2 regions of the Pseudarthrobacter oxydans genome follow, and region 1 is predicted to be linked to the other one. Evidence: riboswitches for the same ligand, from Rfam matches in the RefSeq annotation. Region 1 holds a riboswitch; the other holds the start of a gene.
What was found. Region 1 has a riboswitch for cyclic di-AMP ahead of SMD14_RS03470 (hypothetical protein). Riboswitches for the same ligand answer to the same signal wherever they lie in the genome.
Positions count from the first base shown of each region.

Region 2: another riboswitch for cyclic di-AMP. It lies ahead of SMD14_RS11000 (LysM peptidoglycan-binding domain-containing protein); the one in region 1 lies ahead of SMD14_RS03470 (hypothetical protein).

Region 1 is NZ_CP139438.1:741,109-744,505, reverse strand. It holds partial or broken gene SMD14_RS03475 (ATP-binding protein) at 1-1,516, shown strand, start outside; cyclic di-AMP (ydaO/yuaA leader) riboswitch at 1,612-1,772, shown strand; gene SMD14_RS03470 (hypothetical protein) at 1,778-2,473, shown strand; gene SMD14_RS03465 (glyoxalase superfamily protein) at 2,489-2,878, opposite strand; gene upp (uracil phosphoribosyltransferase) at 2,939-3,397, opposite strand, start outside.
Region 2 is NZ_CP139438.1:2,429,157-2,432,553, forward strand. It holds gene SMD14_RS10995 (lytic transglycosylase domain-containing protein) at 1-1,084, opposite strand, end outside; cyclic di-AMP (ydaO/yuaA leader) riboswitch at 1,324-1,524, shown strand; gene SMD14_RS11000 (LysM peptidoglycan-binding domain-containing protein) at 1,528-2,361, shown strand; gene SMD14_RS11005 (protein adenylyltransferase SelO family protein) at 2,509-3,397, opposite strand, start outside.

The DNA of each region.
Region 1 (3,397 bases):
TGCACACCGCGGAGCCGCAGCCCCGGAGCTGGCTCAAACCCGCCACCTGGCACTTGCGCACACGCCTTATCCTGCTGGCCATGGCGCTGTTGATCGCCATCTGCGGTGCGGTGGGCGTAGCCAGCTACGCCTCGATGGACTCCTTCCTCACCCGCCAGCTGGACGAGCAGCTGAGCCAGGCCGCAGCCCGCTCCAACGATCCCGGCCGGCCTCCCTCCGGCGGCTTCAACGGCAGGGACCCCCTGGATTCCCGCGGACAAAGCGTGGGAACATTGAACGCCCGCATCCTCAACGGCCAGGTCAACAGCGCCGGCTTCCTGGCCCCGGACACTACGCGCTCTGCGCTGTCCTCCGAGGACAAGCAGGTCCTGCTCGCACTGGCCACCGATGCCCGGCCCGTTGACCGCACGCTCTCAAACGGTGACTACCGGCTGATTGCGGTCAAGACCAGTTTCGGCGACGTCCTGGTCACAGGGCTCCCCCTGGCCGCCAAGGAGAGCACGCTGACGTCCCTGGTGTGGACCTTCGTGTTCGTCTCGCTGGGCGGGTTGCTCCTGATCGGGCTGGTGGGCACGGTCCTGATCCGCCGCACCATGAAGCCCCTTGAACAGCTCTCCGAGGTGGCCACCCGGGTTTCGCAGCTGCCCCTGGACGCCGGCGAGGTGGCACTTGCCGTTCGCGTCCCGCCGTCGAACTCCAACCCTGGAACTGAGGTGGGCAGCGTGGGGCACGCGCTGAACCTCTTGCTGGACAACGTTGCGAATGCGCTGCAGGCGCGGCAGAAGAGCGAGACCAAGGTCCGGCAGTTCGTGGCTGACGCCTCCCATGAGCTGCGCACGCCGCTGACCGCCATCCGCGGCTACACCGAACTGATGAGAATGACGGAAAACTTCACTCCGGACGGGGAGAAGTCGCTGGCACGGGTGCAAAGCCAGTCGGAACGGATGACCGCTTTGGTGGAGGATCTCCTGCTGCTCGCGCGGCTCGACGAGGGCCAGCCGCTGAAGCTTGCCGAGGTGGACCTGACCCAGCTGGTGGTGGAAGGCGTCAGCGATGAGAAGGTCATGGCGCCAGGGCACACCTGGCGGCTGGAGCTCCCCGACGAGCCGGTGGTGGTGAACGGGGATCCGTCCCAGCTGCGGCAGGTGCTGATGAACCTGCTCTCCAACGCCCGCAAGCACACCCCTCCGGGAACCACGGTGGTAACGGGGGTGGAGAAAACGCCGGAGGGCGCCGCAGTGGTGACCGTAACGGACGACGGCGGCGGCATACCGCCGGAGTTCGTGGACCAGGTCTTCGCCGGTTTGCCCGCGCAGACGCGGCACGTGCGGGGACCAGCGCGCCCGGTGCGTCCGCCGCTGAAGGAACCAGCGGTTTGGGCTTGTCCATCGTCGAGTCCATTGTTGAGGCCCACGGCGGACGGGTAACGGTGACGTCGCAACCCGGCCGCACGCAGTTCGCCCTGCGGCTACCCCTCATGCGGGGAATGGCACAAGGCGGCGCGCCGTCATCGTGACCTCCGTTACCAAAATGTGACTTATGCGCTGAACTCCTGTACCGTCGAATGGGTGCGGTCCCCGTTCGGGCCGCATATCCCGGGTTGACGCCAAGCTCTGCCACTTCCCGGATTCCTCTTGAACAACGGCAGAGGCGGGGGACCCACCGTCCCGGGCACTGACTGCCCTTGGGGTTAAGCCTGCACGTGTTTTTTCCGTGCGGCCGGATGCCCTCATCCGAACCCGACAGCTAACTCCGCAGGTGTGAGAGGCGATCTATTATGTCCAAGTTCCTTGTAAAACCACGCCCGAATTCAGGCACGGATGCACGCTCCACGCGTGCAGCAGGCAAATTCCCCTCCGTCGGCCGGCGCGCCGGACTGCTGGCAGCATCCTGCGCCCTCCTTGTTGGAGTTGGCGCTGCGGGCCAGGCCACCGACACGGGTGCCCGCGTGGCAGCCACCGGGGCGCAGGCTTCGGAGTCCCATTCCAAGCTGAGCATGGAGCAGAGCGAAATCCGGGCCAACCCTGCGCCTGAGCCCGCAGCCGAGCAGATCAACGTTGTCCCGCAGGCAGCCGAACCTGCTCCCGTTGCCGAGCCCGCACCGGCTCCTGCGCCGGAACCCGCTCCGGCCCCGGCACCCGAGCCCGCGCCCGTCGTCGCGGTTAATGATCCCGCAGGCGCCCAGGCGTACGCCGCAGGCCAGCTGGCTTCCTATGGCTGGGCTCCGGACCAGATGCAGTGCCTGCAGACCCTCTGGACCAAGGAATCGGACTGGACCACCACGGCCACCAACCCGAGCAGCGGCGCCTACGGCATCGTCCAGTCCCTGCCGGCTGAGAAGATGGCCAGCGCCGGAGCCGACTACCTCACCAACTATCGCACGCAGATTAACTGGGGCCTGAACTACATCCAGGAGCGCTACCAGTCGCCGTGTGGTGCACTGAACTTCCACTTGTCGAACAACTGGTACTAGGCGGGATGCAGTAACCTACTTCTGCTGCTCCCCCGCCTCCCGGCCGGGGATGTACTGGACGGCCCACCGGTTCCCGTCCGGATCCGCGAAGTACACAAAATGGCCCCAGTCCTGCACGTCCACTTCGCTCACGTCCACCCCGTTGCCCTTCAGGTGCTCGTAGGCAGCCTGGATGTCGCTGACCACGAGCTGGAGGTTCGAGCCGGTACCCGGAGGCGCGTCCGTGAGCCCTTCCCCGATGCAGATGGAGCAGGCCGAGCCGGGAGGAGTCAGCTGGACAAAGCGGATGGAGTCCGTGGGCCGCTGATCGAAATCGGCATTGAACCCCACCTTGTTGACGTAGAAATCCTTGGCCCGGTCCACGTCGGACACAGGGACAAACACCAGTTCCAGTTTCCAGTCCATCCGCACAGGCTAGCCCTGCGGCCGGGAACAGGAAAGGCCTGGCTTTAGCCTGCCATGTCCTTAGCCTGCGATGCCGTACAGCCGGTCGCCTGCGTCGCCGAGGCCGGGAACGATGTAGGACTTCTCGTTGAGCCTTTCGTCGATGGAGGCCAGCACGATGGTGACGTTGGCGCCGGAGAGTTCTTCCTCCAGCTTCGCCAGTCCTTCCGGAGCAGCAAGCAGGCAGATGCAGGTGACATCAGAGGCGCCGCGCTTGAACAGGAACTTGATGGCTTCGCGCAGCGTCCCGCCGGTGGCCAGCATGGGGTCCAGGACGAAGATCTGCCGGTCGGTAAGGTCCTCGGGCAGGCGCTCAGCGTACGTGATGATGTCCAGGGTTTCCTCGTCACGGGCCATGCCGAGGAAGCCCACTTCAGCTGTGGGGACGAGCTTGGTCATGCCCTCGAGCATTCCAAGGCCCGCGCGCAGGATGGGCACCACCAGGGGGGTGGGCTTGGTGAACGCCGTGCCCACGGTGGT
Region 2 (3,397 bases), 1.7 Mb from region 1:
CATAGGCCCCCAGCCTGCCCGAGGCGTAGCTTTTGGCACCGGCAGGATCGTTGACCGCACCCGCAGGAGCAGAGGGAATTACGACGGCGGGCGGGCTGGGCGGCGCGGCAGGCGCCGGAGCGGGGACAGGCGGAGCAGGATCCGCCGGCGCAGGGTTGCCGGCCGGAGGATTTTCAGGTGCCAGATCGGCAGGAGCCGGACGCACGGGGGCGGGAGCAGCAGATGGCTGCGCCTTTGCCGCCGCGGCGGCTGCGGCAGCCCGTCGTCGTGCCTCTTCTCCGGCCGCGGCCCTTTTCGCCTCCTGCGCTGCTTCATAAGCGGCCAGAGCCGCCTGTCCACGCCGGAATTCACCCTCAACCGCCGCCGTCGTGCCCTTCAGGGACGCCAACTGCTCGGTCAGCTCCCGGTTGCGCTGCTGTTCTTCCGTAAGCTGGCGTGCCATGGCTTCCTGGGCCGATCGGGCCGCCGCAAGCTTTTCCGCCGCCTCGCCGGACAGCCGTTCACGCTCGGCCCGGGCGGCTTTCTCCTGATCGGCCAGTGAAGCCGTGACTTTCCCCGCGGCGGCTGCCTTGTCCACAAGGCCCGCCGTTTTGCCGCCCACCAGATGCACCACGTTGAGCCCGTGGACATTGTTGTTCCCGATCGCATCAAGGGCCACGAAGAACCCCATGTTCGTACCGCCCGTTTTGTAGGACTGGGCGGCCAGGGCTCCGATGTCCTTCCTGTGGCGGATGAGTTCGGCTTTGGCGGTCCCGGCCTGTTCCGCCAGCGACTCCACTCGGGCAGTGGATGCTGCCAACGCGGCATCAGCCGCTGCAGACTCAGCGGCTGACGCCACCGCCGCGTTGCCCAAGGCCTCCGACTGCGCCTGCAGCCCGTCCAACAGGCCTGCGATCATACCGATCTCTTTTTCCGTGCCGGCCTCGGTCAGCTTGGCCCGCTCCACGTCCTCCCACGAGGGGTAGCCACCAGGCGGAACGCCCTCGGCCGCGCCGGCCGGAGTCAGCCAAACGCTGCCGGCGAGGGCGGCGGCCAGCAGTATCCCGGGCAGGCGGTGCCGGGCATTTAGAACGGAACGGGACATAGTTCGGAAGCTTACCGGCTTCAACCTTCACTTCAAGGATGAGGGGCCTGCATCGTTATACAGCAGAGACAAGCCATCGACTTTCCACGGTGAAAGCCTGAGCGTGCGCGCAGTGCCCGCGACCCAGAGTCGATTCGTTTGCATAAACCGAGAGGAGAACCTCGCATGTTACCCAAACGTGACAATCGGCGCCGGGGCGGGTTATGGTCTTAAGGTGTCCCTCCCAGACGGGACATTCCCCTCAGCTTGCCGAGCCCTGCCGCTGAACCGGGAACCATCGCTATCCAGCTGGCAGGGACGGGGGAACCAAGTTTCCACGGCCTCTCAAGAGGCCTTGGGGTTAAGTCGCTGGCGCCTCCGTTCCTTTCGGAGTTGCTCCCGGCCGGGTATCTCCAGCCCGAACCCGACAGCTCACCCCGCAGGCATGGGAGAGGCGATCAACTGTGTCAAAAATTTCCACCACCGCCCGTCATCGCGCAACTCCGGCCCGCTCCATCATCCTGGAAGGACTGGCTGTTTCGGCCAAGTCCCAAGCCAGGACCCTGGGCCGTCCGGCGCTCGCCGTCGCAGCCGCATCCGGCATTGCCTTCGGCGTCGGAGCCCCGGCGCACGCCGGTGTGACAGGTCCGGACACCACTGAGACCACTAACATCCAGGCCTCCGCCGCCCCGGCAGCAGCAGTTGCAGCCCCCGCCGCCGCGGCCGGAACCGTCCATACGGTTGTATCCGGCGACACGCTTGGCGCCATCTCGGCCGCTTACGGCGTGGCCCTGGGCGATGTCCTGGCAGCCAACGGGCTTTCAATCTCCGCGGTTATCTACCCCGGCGACCAGATCCAGATCCCGGGTGCAGGCTACGCCCCGGCAGCTCCGGCCGCCGCACCCGCCCCGGCACCCGTCCAGACCGCCGCTGCCACGGCACCGGCGAACACGGGGATGAACCTGTCCTACGCCTCTGCCAGCACCGGCACGGGCACCGGAGCAGCAATTCTCGCCTCGGCTTACAGCCAGGTGGGCGTCGGCCAGGACTGCACCGCGATGGTGGAGAACGCCCTGCGTTCCGTTGGCCTGAGCGTCGGCGACCTGGCTCCCACCCAGTTCTTCCAGTACGGCACTGTTGTGGGTTCCCCCGCTCCCGGTGACCTCGTGATCACGGCCGGCCACGTGGGCGTTTACGCCGGCGACGGCCAGGTTGTCAGCGGCGGCGTGAACGGTTACAGCACCGAAGTCCACTCCATCAGCTGGCTGAGCGGCGCTTCCTTCGTCCGCGTAGCGTAACCAACGGCGACGGGGCAGTCCGCTCGCAGCGGGGCAGTCCCACCCTGTGGAAGGGGCTGGAAGGGGCGGCAGCCGGGTTTACCGGCTGCCGCCCCTTCCACGTTCTTAAGGGTCCTTGGGGCTCCCTTGGCTCCGCTGGAATTACGGCTAGGTGCCGCAGAAGGTCCGGTATTTGCCGAAGTCCTCCGGCGGTCCTTCCGTGTAGCGTTCCAGCCCCGGACGCTCCTGGAACGGGGACCGGACAACCTCAAGGAGGCGGTTAAACGGGTCAAGATCGCCCTCGGTGGCAGCGGCCAGTGCTTCCTCCACCAGGTGGTTCCTGGGGATGTACGCGGGGTTCACGCTGTCCATGAGTTCGGCGTCGGGCTTCAGCGCGGCCCAGCGTCCGGCCCAGGCATCGAAAGTCCCCAGGTCCGGCACCATGCCGCGGGCAGGCCTGGAGTTGCCCCGGGCGGCCTGTCCAAGGTTCCGGAAGAATTGCGTGTAGTCAACGGGTCCGTCCTTCAGCAGGCCGATCACGCCATCCACAAGGTCCGAGGCTTCGTCACGTTCCGGGCCTGCCGCAGGGCCGGCAGGCACGCCGAGCTTGGCCTTCATGCCCTCGAACCAGGCATCACTGTACCGGCCGCGGAACGTGCCTAGGGCCTCCACCGCGGGGCCGACAGCCTGTTCCTGGTCTTCGTTGAAGAGCGGCAGCATGGCCTCAGCGAGCCGGGCCAGGTTCCACTCGGCTACCACGGGCTGGTTCGCGTAGGCATAGCGGCCGCCTACATCGATGGAGCTATACACGGCGGCGGGATCAAACGCGTCCATGAATGCGCAGGGCCCGTAGTCGATGGTTTCCCCGGAGATGGTCATGTTGTCCGTGTTCATGACCCCGTGCACGAAGCCCACCAGCATCCACTTGGCCACGAGCTCCGCCTGGGCGGCGACCACTGCTTCAAACAGCGCCAGGTAGGGCTGTTCGGACCGGGCTGCAGCCGGATAGTGCCTGCTGATGGCGTGGTCCGCCAGCCGGCGCAGCAGGTCCATGTTC